DNA from 3 places in the Lysinibacillus sp. UBA5990 genome. Region 2 is predicted to be linked to each of the others. Evidence: riboswitches for the same ligand, from Rfam matches in the RefSeq annotation. Region 2 holds a riboswitch; each other region holds the start of a gene.
What was found. Region 2 has a riboswitch for S-adenosylmethionine ahead of B3D94_RS07245 (O-acetylhomoserine aminocarboxypropyltransferase/cysteine synthase family protein). Riboswitches for the same ligand answer to the same signal wherever they lie in the genome.

Region 1: it holds a riboswitch for S-adenosylmethionine, as region 2 does, so the genes downstream of both, B3D94_RS04380 (MetQ/NlpA family ABC transporter substrate-binding protein) here and B3D94_RS07245 (O-acetylhomoserine aminocarboxypropyltransferase/cysteine synthase family protein) in region 2, are expected to answer to the same signal.
Region 3: it holds a riboswitch for S-adenosylmethionine, as region 2 does, so the genes downstream of both, metA (homoserine O-acetyltransferase MetA) here and B3D94_RS07245 (O-acetylhomoserine aminocarboxypropyltransferase/cysteine synthase family protein) in region 2, are expected to answer to the same signal.

Annotation. Positions count from the first base shown of each region.
Region 1 is NZ_DJAY01000007.1:19,926-23,973, reverse strand. It holds gene B3D94_RS04395 (hypothetical protein) at 1-125, opposite strand, end outside; gene B3D94_RS04390 (pyridoxal phosphate-dependent aminotransferase) at 595-1,758, shown strand; gene B3D94_RS04385 (PPC domain-containing DNA-binding protein) at 1,806-2,309, opposite strand; SAM riboswitch class I at 2,432-2,537, shown strand; gene B3D94_RS04380 (MetQ/NlpA family ABC transporter substrate-binding protein) at 2,626-3,456, shown strand; gene B3D94_RS04375 (methionine ABC transporter ATP-binding protein) at 3,551-4,048, shown strand, end outside.
Region 2 is NZ_DJAY01000010.1:111,288-115,335, forward strand. It holds gene B3D94_RS07235 (DASS family sodium-coupled anion symporter) at 1-252, opposite strand, end outside; gene B3D94_RS07240 (glycerol-3-phosphate acyltransferase) at 454-1,086, opposite strand; SAM riboswitch class I at 1,242-1,355, shown strand; gene B3D94_RS07245 (O-acetylhomoserine aminocarboxypropyltransferase/cysteine synthase family protein) at 1,472-2,776, shown strand; gene B3D94_RS07250 (hypothetical protein) at 3,103-3,489, shown strand; gene B3D94_RS07255 (homoserine dehydrogenase) at 3,961-4,048, shown strand, end outside.
Region 3 is NZ_DJAY01000015.1:1,524,394-1,528,441, reverse strand. It holds gene B3D94_RS20165 (TSUP family transporter) at 1-20, opposite strand, end outside; gene B3D94_RS20160 (TrmB family transcriptional regulator) at 147-929, shown strand; gene B3D94_RS20155 (hypothetical protein) at 951-1,334, shown strand; gene B3D94_RS20150 (nucleotide excision repair endonuclease) at 1,381-1,752, opposite strand; SAM riboswitch class I at 1,955-2,064, shown strand; gene metA (homoserine O-acetyltransferase MetA) at 2,163-3,098, shown strand; gene B3D94_RS20140 (GerAB/ArcD/ProY family transporter) at 3,152-4,048, opposite strand, start outside.

The DNA of each region.
Region 1 (4,048 bases), on a different contig from region 2:
CCTGCACCACCACACAAAGGATGACCAGGCTTAGCTAATGCATCAGTTGGTGTACCGAAAGTAGAAATAGCTAAAATCGCAATCGTAGCAAAAGGGATAAATAATAATTTCTTTGCTTTTTTCACATCACACACCTCCTAATTATTTGAATTATTCCTTACAAATGTAATATTCTACATTATTTGATAAAACCCTTTATATTTATTAATTTTTTTATTTAATTTATTAAAGCTCCCAGACAGTTAAGAGCAGATGCCCTTTTCAGAAGTAATAAATTATTTGCGAAACTATCACAATATCAATAATATGTGCTAATTCACGTTCAGCAGCTTAAATAATTCAAGAACAATTAGGACACAGTGATGTAGGATTGACAATGAATACCTATAGCCACTTGACTAAAGAAGATAAACGAACAGCGATAGAGTTATTTAATAAAATACTGTAATCTAGTCGCTTATTGGTCGCCTGTGGTTTTTTAGAGTATTTCAATCCTTTGTCTATAAAGGGTCTAGACAATTAACAAAAAAAGTACTACTATTTGCTTCATATTCTTCAATAATAATTATTATATTCTGAAAAAGGTGATCATGCATGGAATTCTCTAAAAAACTACAGCAATTACCCACTCAATTTTTTGCGGCGCTCGTCCAAAAAGTAAACAATGCCCTGGAAGAAGGACGTGATGTGATTAATCTTGGGCAAGGAAATCCCGACCAACCTACGCCTACTCATATCATCCAAGCATTACAGGAAGCAGCTGAAAATCCTCAAAACCACAAATATTCGCCATTCCGTGGTATCGGCGAATTACGTCAAGCCGCTGCTGACTTTTATAAACGGGAATATGATGTGGAGATTGATCCCGACACTGAAGTAGCCATTCTTGGTGGCACAAAAATTGGTCTTGTTGAGCTACCTTTGGCTGTGTTAAATCCTGGTGATACGATGCTATTACCAGACCCAGGCTATCCAGACTACTTATCTGGAGTTGTATTAGGTGATGTAAATTTTGAAGTAATGCCTCTTTTTGCTGAGAATAATTTCTTACCTGATTATGATGCCCTCCCTAAAGAAGTTAAGGAAAAAGCCAAGTTACTTTACTTAAATTACCCAAATAATCCTACTGGTGGTACAGCAACACTTGAATTTTTTGAAGAAACCATTCGTTTTGCTAAGGAGCATAATATCATCGTATCACATGATTTTGCTTATGGTGCGATTGGATTTGATGGCAATAAACCTATTAGTTTCTTACAGGCAAATGGTGCAAAAGAAGTTGGAATCGAAATGTACACATTATCAAAGACTTATAATATGGCAGGTTGGCGCATAGGCTTTGCTGTAGGCAATTCTGATTTGATTGCCGCGATTAATCTTATTCAAGATCATTTGTTTTGTAGTCAATTCCCTGCTATTCAACACGCAGCAGCTATTGCACTGACCTCTTCGCAGGAATGTGCAGATGAGCTAAGAGCTACCTATGAGCGTCGTCGAAATGTTCTAACCGAAGAAGCTCATAGAATTGGCTGGCAAGTAACGGCACCAAAGGGCTCCTTCTTTGCCTGGCTCCCTGTCCCATTAGGTTTTACTAGCGAACAATTTGCTGATATATTGCTCGATAAAGCTGATATTGCGGTAGCCGCAGGTAATGGCTTTGGTCAATATGGGGAAGGCTATGTGCGTATTGGCTTGCTTGTAAGCGAGGAACGTTTACGAGAAGCCATCCATAGAATTGAGCAATTGAACTTATTTTAGCATGGAACAAAATGGAGTCCTGTAGCTTTCTCTAGCTACAGGACTTACTATTTTTCAATTTTCCTTGGAAGATCTAATCCATGTTCTAATGGATAAAATTGCATGTGACCTGTTTCATCGTCCAACTGACGGATATGCTGAATGCCTTGAACTTCTGCCAGCACTACATCTGCTGTTATGACGATATTTCCGCCCTTTATAAAATGACCGCCTGAAACCACTCCCCATTGATCACTCATGGAACCATGGAAATGCGTTTCATATTGTGCATCACGCTTACAAACAACTCCTGAACCTTGGATAAACTCGAGTGGCCCCTCTTTCTCGACCACATCACTAAATCGAACTTTAATGTGGGAAGTTTCATCTGGTACTAAATAAACAAAGCTACTTTTTTGAAAACTACCAATACAACTAATTATGGTTGCCGATTCAATTTTATTCTCTTCACAAAGTGCCTCAATTCCTTCAATAATGTCTGTTCCCATGAGGAGACGAGCACTAATCACCTTACCAAATGAACCTATGCCATAATTAACTCTTACGGACATTCTTCACCCTCCTTCGCGACAAAATATTATAACAATATAAAAAATTTTAAAAATATTTATTGACTTACTATACCCTATAAATTATATTAGTTCTATCGGAAATACAAAAATATAATATGAATCTCTTATCAAGAGTAGCTGAGGGACTGGCCCTATGAAGCTCGGCAACCTCCTTTTATGAAGGAAGGTGCTAAATCCTGCAAACGAAATTCGTTTGATAGATAAGAGAGGACTTTTTTCATGAGCCTCTCTTAATTTGTAAGAGAGTTTTTTTTATTTTCAAAAACCGATAAAACAATTTTTGGAGGTCGTTTTCATGAAGAAGAAAAATAAATTTTTAGTAGGTTTAGCAAGTCTTACATTAGTAGCAGCACTAGCGGGCTGTGGCTCTAAAGAAGATAGTAAAGGAAAAAGCGAAGCTATCGATGAAAATAAAATTGTCGTGGGTGTCACTTCAGGACCTCATGAGCAAATTGCAGAGGTAGCTGCTAAAGTCGCAAAGGAAAAAGGTCTAGAAGTAGAACTAAAATCATTTTCTGATTATGTTTTACCAAATACATCCTTAGCTGAAGGTGATCTTGATGCAAACAGCTATCAGCATAAGCCTTTCCTCGATACATTTAATAAAGATCACGATACAGATTTAGTACCGGTTGGCAAAACAATTTTAAATCCAATGGGTATTTACTCTGAAAAATATAAATCATTGGATGACGTTCCTGAAGGCGCAACATTTGGCTTACCGAATGACCCAACAAATGGAGCGCGTGCTCTCTTTGTTTTACAAGAGGCAGGCTATATTAAATTAAAAGATGGAGCGGACTTAACAGCATCCGTTCGTGACGTGGAAGAAAACAAAAAGAATTTAAAATTCATAGAATTAGAAGCTGCACAAATTCCAAAACAGCTTAGTGAAGTAGATGTAGCTGCTATTAATACTAACTTTGCGCTGGAAGCTGGCATTAATCCGCAAGAGGACTCTATTCTTTTAGAATCTACTGACTCTCCATATGTGAACTACATTGTCGTTCGTGCAGAAAATGAAAACGACCCAACGATTAAAAAGTTCATTGAGGCTTATCAATCTGATGAAGTTCGCCACTTCATTGAAGAGGAATTCAAAGGTTCTGTAATCCCTAGCTGGTAATACGTGCGATAAGCTAAAGAATCTGCCAAATTTCCACTATGGAAACCGCGCAGATTCTTGCTTTTTAGAAGTTAAGAAAGGAGCAACCAATCTGATGATTCAATTACAAAATATTTCAAAAGAATATAAGACGAAAAAAGGCAGTATAAAGGCTGTAGATGGCATCAATCTTCATGTAAAAAAAGGACAAATTCATGGGGTAATTGGGTATAGCGGTGCTGGTAAAAGTACGCTGATTCGTTGTGTTAATTTACTAGAGCGTCCTTCAGCAGGCAAAGTCTTGATTGACAATGTGGATATTACTACCCTTTCACTTCATGACTTACGTCAAACACGACAAAAGATCGGTATGATTTTTCAACATTTTAATCTCTTAAAGACAGCAACCGTTTATAACAATATCGCAGTTCCCTTAAAGCTACTTGGATATAACGAAACAGACGTCAAAAATCGTGTGGCTAAATATGCCGAAATTGTAGGTTTAACAGAAAAGCTAGATAGCTACCCTAATCAGCTTTCAGGTGGACAAAAGCAACGTGTCGCAATTGCACGAGCTTTAGCACAAGAGCCTGAAATTTTACTTAGTGATGAA
Region 2 (4,048 bases):
ATCCATGGATGGTGCAAGTCCTAGTAAAACAGTGACGAGTGCAATAATCATTGCAGAGCTAACAGGATATGAAACGGCTTCTGTTACCCACAGGATAACCGCGAAAGCTAAAATGGCTAAAGCGCGCTGCCCAGCTACAGGTAGCTCACCGTTATTAGGTAAAAAAATAATGATAATTAATAAAGCAAAAGCCAACCCAATCCATAAAGGCTTTAAATTACGCTTCATTGTTGCTTGTTTAGGTGAAGACATATTTTCTCATCCCTTCTACGTCTACATAAAAATGACAGTTATTATCCATAACATCGGTCAATATAATGTTTTCTTAAGATAAGAATTCATCCGTTTATTGTATAGAATGAAAGGAAGCGAAATATGTCTGTTTTACAGCTTTAATAGTAATTAAAGAGATAATTTGTGGTCATAAAAAATACAAATACCTCCTAAAAAATATTATTTCTTTTTCTTGAAGGCAGCAGTAACTTTAGGCTCGGTTCCATTGATTAAACGTTGAATATTTTCAATGTGCAAAATAATAGCAATACCAAAAAGTAGAATGGCAATAATAATCGGACCTAGCCCAGGAATCCATAAATAAGTAGCTGTACAAAAAACGAGGTAAAATTCTAATACCCCAACAATTAAATAGTTCGTTGCAAAAGATAAAATAACAAAAAGAATAAGTGCAAATAAACCAATCTTCCAATCAACCGCAAGTAAAATTCCAATGATAGAGGCAGTCCCTTTTCCACCATTGAAGCCCATATAAAAAGGGAAATTATGCCCCAAAATAACCCCTGCAGCTAACAAGTAGGTGAGGAGCCATGTTTGTTCTGCTGTTAAATGTGTTGCATCTGCTAAATAAAAATGTGCACCGACGATGGCTGCGACGCCTTTGCCAATATCGATAAGAGCTACTAAAACGCCATATTTCCAGCCGAGTGAAAGCGTAGCATTAGAGGCACCAGCATTGCCATGACCAGCTTTTTTTAAATCAACCCCGGATAAAAATTGTGCCACCTTAGAACCGTGAATACAGCCAATCAAATAGCCGACAACTAGAAAACAGATCACGGCTTTTACCATAAAAATACTCCTTTCAAATTTTTTTCTAAAATAGTGTATGCGTTCTTACTACGTAAAAGAGCAGACAGAAGTTTCGGAAAAAATAAAATTTAGATGTTGACAGAAAAAAACTCTATGCTTATACTTTGTAACAACGATGGAAATTGAATCTCATACTCTTATCAAGAGCGGCGGAGGGATAGGCCCTATGATGCCCGGCAACCAGTAGGTGATGAACTTACTAAGGTGCTAATTCCTACAGATTCTTACTTGGATCTGGCAGATAAGGGGAGGAAAACTTGCAACCGCAACCCTCTTCTTAGCTGAAGAGGGTTTTTGTTTTCTACAGAAAAATCCTCCTCATCTCCGGTACCATCGTAAAAAAATAACCAAATGGAGGTACACAATGACAAATTTTAAACCAGAAACATTACTGTTACATGGTGGTCAAGAGCCAGACCCTGTGACGGGTTCTAGAACAGTTCCTGTCTACCGTTCAACTGCTTTCGTTTTTAAAGACACTGCTCATGCGCAACGTCTTTTTGCTTTAGAGGAGGCGGGGAACATTTACACGCGAATTACGAATCCGACAGTGGATGTTTTTGAAAAGCGTGTGGCTTTATTAGAAGGTGGAACAGCAGCAGTAGCACTTTCATCTGGTGCAGCAGCTATTGCATTTTCTATTTTAAATCTAGCTGGAGCAGGAGATGAAATTGTAGCTGCTAGTTCTTTATATGGTGGTACGTATAATTTATTCGCTAATACATTACCAAACTATGGTATTAAAACGATTTTTGTAGATGAAACAAACCCAGAGAATTTTAAGGCTGCCATTACCGATAAAACAAAAGCTGTCTTCGCTGAAGTTTACGGTAATCCTAGCTTAAAGGTTTTAGATATTGAAGCTGTAGCTAAGATTGCACATGACAACAGCTTACCATTAATTATCGATAGTACATTTGCTTCTCCTTATGGTTCTACACCAATTGACTACGGTGCGGATGTGGTAGTTCATTCAGCAACGAAATGGATAGGTGGTCATGGGACAACTTTAGGTGGTGTTGTTGTAGACGCTGGTAAGTTTGATTGGACTAGTGGGCGATTCCCAGGCTTTACAGAGCCGGATGCTTCTTACCATGGTTTACGCTATGGAATCGATACAGCTTCTGCAGCTTTTGCTACAAAGCTGCGTGTACAGTTGTTACGTGATTTTGGACCAACATTAAGTGCAGATGCAGCTTTCAATCTATTACAAGGTTTAGAGACGCTTCATTTGCGTATCCCTAAACACAATGAAAATGCTTTAGCTGTGGCTGAATATTTACGTAACCACCCATCTGTGGAATATGTAAATTATAATGGCCTAGAAGATTTTCCAACACATGAGTTGGCGAAAAAGTATTTAAAAAATGGCTTCGGTTCAGTGCTTACATTTGGCATTAAAGGTGGACGTGAAGCAGGTCGAAAGCTTATTGATCATGTAAAGCTGTTTTCACATGTGGCAAATGTAGGGGATGCTAAGTCGCTAATTATCCATCCAGCATCTACTACACACCAACAATTATCCGCAGATGAACTAATACAAGCTGGCGTAACCGAATCGCTCATTCGCTTATCAATCGGTTTAGAGGCAGTGGAGGACATCATTGCAGATTTAGAGCAGGCTATTACTCAGGCAACAGCAACAACAGAACAAACAGTAGAAGCTTAATAGAATGACAGGCGAATGTTGTAGCGTTTACGTATTTTCTCATTCGAATAGCCTCATTTGGTATACGTCAAACGTTGCTACATTAACCAACTGTCTCATCCGGTAATTATCAGAACCTTTTAAAAAATAATACCGAGTAATTTCATATGTATTATTGACTTTAATAAAACCTTGTTATATACTTGGAATTAAGTTAAGTGTACGGAAAAACCTTGTTGAAAAGGTAAATGTTTTCATAAGTGCTCCCCCACTTTTGAATAGATAGGAGAGTAGTTACATAGCCAGTGGCTACTCTTCAAAAAACTAATGATAAAGGAGTGTTTAAAATGGGTAATCTCTATAGTGCGCAAAACATTGCATCTTATCTAATTTATGAACTAAATGAAGGTCGTGTATTTGTTAACAATCAATCCATTCAACACATCCTTACATTAGTGGAACATAAATGGCAGCAAATTTTCGGTCATTCAGCGTATCAGGAACAGGTTTGCGCAAATGATAATGGCTATATGGTTAAGGAAGTTTATGAGACATATGAGAAGTATGGTGTGAGCCACATACAGCTTCCAGCAACAGAATTTTATTTGAAATATGGTACATTTCAATTAGTAGAACGTACGTATGCAATACCAAATTTTACAGAAGAAGAAATTAGTATTGTTCAACAAGCTTTAACACAATATCGTTTTCAATTGCTTTCAAAAGCGAGCTAAATAATCCCTCATATATTTAGGCTCATTCTCTGCTGCTACAGGGAATGAGCCTTTTTTATAGTAGTTTATTTATTTAGCTGGTTTATGGGTGTCTGAACATACATATATAATAGAAGAAAGACATCAAAGTTTGAGAGTAAAGAGTCAATATTTGTTCAAATCTTATGGATAAACTAAAAAAACGTATAGTAAAAGGAATGAAACCGATTTCTTTTGCACGTCTAGGGAAAACAAATGTCCTTCCTAGAAAGATTTTTCTTGTGTAAAGTATATATATGCGTTACAATTTTCTTTAAGTTAAATTTCGAATTATTTGAATTTGTATATGATCTAACATGTACTAAATATCAAAATTTATCCAAAATTAAGGGTTGGCTAAGACCTGCGGTTGGTGTCAAATGATTTGGCACAACCCCACGGAGAGTTTGGCTTGATGAAACTGCGGAATGTAAGTTGGAGGGAATAATAAGAATGGCAACTATAAAGGCAGCGATTTTAGGATTTGGAACGGTAGGTCAAGGGATCTATCATATATTAAATGAAAAGCGAGAAGATCTTA
Region 3 (4,048 bases), on a different contig from region 2:
ACATCCACATCGAAAACCATGTTTACACCTCTTCTTAATTAGTTACTACTGAAATAGTAACTAATTTATTCGGTGCTGTAAAGTCTAATTTTTTCATTGGCAAATGTTCACAACAGTAGCCTATAATAAAAAGATGGAGGGATGATATGAATGAATTAATCGCCCAATTAAAAGAACTGGGATTGACAGAATATGAGGCAAAGGCCTATACAGCGCTCGTACAAAATAGTCATGTCAGTGCCTACCAAGTTAGCAAAAACTCTGGGATTCCAAGAGCTAGAATCTATGACATATTAAATGGTCTTGTTGAGAAGGGATTCGTTTTGAAAGAGGAAACGGCGGATCAAACGACGTATTCTTCCATTCCTGTCGAGATGTTTTTGCTGCAAATTCAACAGCGCTGGCAATCGAATTTTACGTCGATTAGTGATCAACTAGAAAAATTAGAAACGAAAGAACAAGAAGCGGAACCTAAAGTGTTAATGCTAAAAGGGAAGCAGACGATCCTCAATTATTGTCAAACCTTATTAAAAAAAGCAGAGACAAAAGTTATCCTATCGATGTGGGAGGATATGTACGATGCCTTACGCGAGGATATCGAAGAGGTATCACAGCATTTGGAGGTGCATGGCATTACCTTATATGTCGGAGAACATCTGGCATCTATCGATCAGCACAGAGCCACTCACTATACGAGAAAGACTTCTACACCTCATTGGTTTATTTTATCGGTTGATGGACAAGAAATGATTTATGGTCACTCGCCGTCGAACCAGGAAACAGCTTTTATAACGAATGATCCAGTGCATATTTATTTATTAGAGGATTATATTTGGCATGATGTTCTTATCAATCGACTAGTGAAGCGTGATGATAAAGAGCTTGAGGACTGGATTGCTAAAGAACGTAAAGCATTTTTCTTAGAGTAGTTATAAGGGAAGGGGAGCATCTTGAAAAAATGGATGTTGCCAGTATTATTTTGTTTATTTTTAATTGGCGGATGTGATTCTGCACCGCTGCCGGTTTCTCCTAAGATTCAGGAGCTAACAATCGTTCCTGACCATATCCAACAACATATTATAGCTAAAGACAGAATTCAGTTATTGTATGAAGATAACATGACGTACTATCTTGTCATGTTTTCGAAAGGAAATGTGCTAGCAAGCGCGGCAGCAAATGAAGATCGGTTAGTCATTCATTTCAAGGAAGGAAGCGAGCAAAAGAAAGAAGCTCAACCGTATGTCTATGCTATCAACAAAAGCCCGGAGCTGACGATTATTGAACTATATATTAACGGAAAAAGCATGCCGATAGATCGTATTACTATGATGTAATAAAAAACCGAAATCCCTAAAAAAGAGATTTCGGTTTTTGTTGATATTAATAAAATACTTTATCTACATTGTATTTGGAGCGGAACGTATTAATCGCATACGTTTCATAAATTTCACGTTCCATAGGATCTTCTACTTCATAGACTTCAATTTTGAAGACCTCGTCACGATAGTTTTTCATCGGAGATACATTGTCTTCAAAATGTTTTTTAATTCGTTGGCGAATTTTACGTGCTTTACCGACAAATAATAGCTCATTCTTTTCATTATAAAATAAGAAAATACCGCCTTTATCACGTGTGATTTTGTGGAAGTCGATGAAACCAAAGTATGGTGTAATTGGGACATCACCTGGTTTTACATCTTGTTCGCGTTGGCGAATGACTACATCTGGTTTTGGAAATTCAATATTAATCAAAGTATTCACGTTCCTCTCTATTACTAAAGATATATGGTAACATAATACCGGCATGTTTACCATAAAATTTCATGTAGAATAACCATATACAGCAAGCTTAGTGTTTATCAAATGATGGGAGAACATGCATAGGAATAACAAAATATTCTATGAATTATTGATATTCTAACTAGTCCATGTTACAATTCAAGATAATTAAATAATCTTATCAAGAGAAGCAGAGGGATTTGGCCCGATGACGCTTCAGCAACCTCTAACAAATGTTAGAAAGGTGCTAATTCCAGCAAAGGTTTTTCCTTTGAGAGATAAGAGTGAACGTGAAAAAAATCCTTCTCATTCTATCTCATATGGAATGTGGAGGATTTTTTAATTTTTTCGAAAAAGGAGCAAAAAAGAGAGGGGAACGCAAGATGCCAATTAATATTCCGAAAAATTTACCTGCTGGAGAACATTTACGTGAGGAAAAAATCTTCGTGATGGAAGAGGACCGTGCGAGAACACAGCAAATACGTCCATTAAATATATTAATCTTAAATTTGATGCCCGAAAAAGAAAAAACGGAGCTACAATTACTACGATTACTAGGAAATACACCATTACAGGTGAATATTACTTTTTTAAACACGGCTACTCATGAATCTAAAAATGTGAGTAAATCTCATTTGCAATTATTCTACACAACGTTTAACCAAATTCGTCATCGACGCTATGATGGTATGATTATTACGGGTGCTCCTGTAGAAAAAATGCCGTTTGAAGAGGTTAACTATTGGCAGGAAATTGCTGAAATTATGGATTGGTCTAAAAAGAATGTGACATCCGTGCTACATATATGTTGGGGGGCACAGGCTGCGCTATATCATCATTATGGGATTGGAAAGGTCGAGCTTTCTGCTAAATGCTCCGGCGTTTATTCTCATGTGATTACTGATTTAACAGTAGATTTAGTACGAGGCTTTAGTGATTTATTTACAGCCCCTCATTCTCGCTATACATCTGTCTCGATTGACGAGGTTCGCAATCATCCAGACTTACGCTTATTATCCTATTCAGAGGATGCGGGTGTATTTATCGTGCAATCAAAAGATAATAAAAACATTATGATTACTGGACATTTAGAATATGATGCGACAACATTAGCCGATGAATACAGTCGCGATGTTGCCAAGGGCATCCATATAGACGTTCCAGTAAACTACTTCCCAAATGATGATCCAGCAAAGGCACCGATGAATACATGGCGTGCCCATACGCATTTATTGTTCTCCAACTGGTTGAACTACTACGTATACCAAGAGACACCATATGAATGGGACTTTGTAGACGAAATTGAATATCATATTTAAATAACACTGAAAAAGTCTAATTTCTTCACTAAGCAGCAAGGAATTAGACTTTGTTATTCTAGATTTTTCTTGTCAGAACTCGTTTTATCTGGAGTCGCCTGATCGTCCTGTTTGGATGTAGCGTTGCCAGCTTCAGACTGAATCACTTGGCTGGAATTCGACGTAGCAGATTTATCTTGATTGTCTTGAGTAGAAACTGGATTATCTGTTTTTTCTTGATTATCCTGATTGTCTTGAGTGCTATCTGTATTAGCATCGTTAGTCTGATTCTCCTGATTGGAATTCATAGTAGCAGGTTTCGTCTGAATATCCTGATTGGAATCCTTATTATTTGGTTTCACCTGATTCTCCTGAAGGGAATCCATATTACCAGGTTTTGTCTGATTGCCTTGATTAGAAACCGCATTCCTTGCATCAGTCATTTGCCCCTCATTAGAATCCGCATGACCCATTTCAGTTGAATTATCTAGTGATTTTCGATTACGTATAACAGCTACAATGAGGAGAAGTATGGGTAATAATATGGTGCAAACAAATGCATAAATTGGCCAAATCTCATCATTATAAATGTTGGAATGGACGATGTCTGGGTGAACAATTTGCGAAAGTCCGACCATAATAATACCCATTGGTAGGATTAGTGGGCGGTGATCCTTCAATTTCATAATTTGTGCAATTCCAACAACAGTTGTATAGAAGTACATAAACGTTCGAATAAAAATGGATACAATCCACATAAAAGCCATGATAATTTCAATGCGCTGTAAAAAATTTCCGATAGAGATTCTTTGTGCTAGGGCATAGCTAGGGAAAGATCGCGAAGCCGTGTTGGCTGGCCCTAAGACTAAAATGGATAGAGTAATTAATGTTACTAGAACAAATCCACCGAGAAGCATGCCTATGTAAAATCCTTTTTTTGAGGATTGCTGGACATTGACACTAGCAGGGTA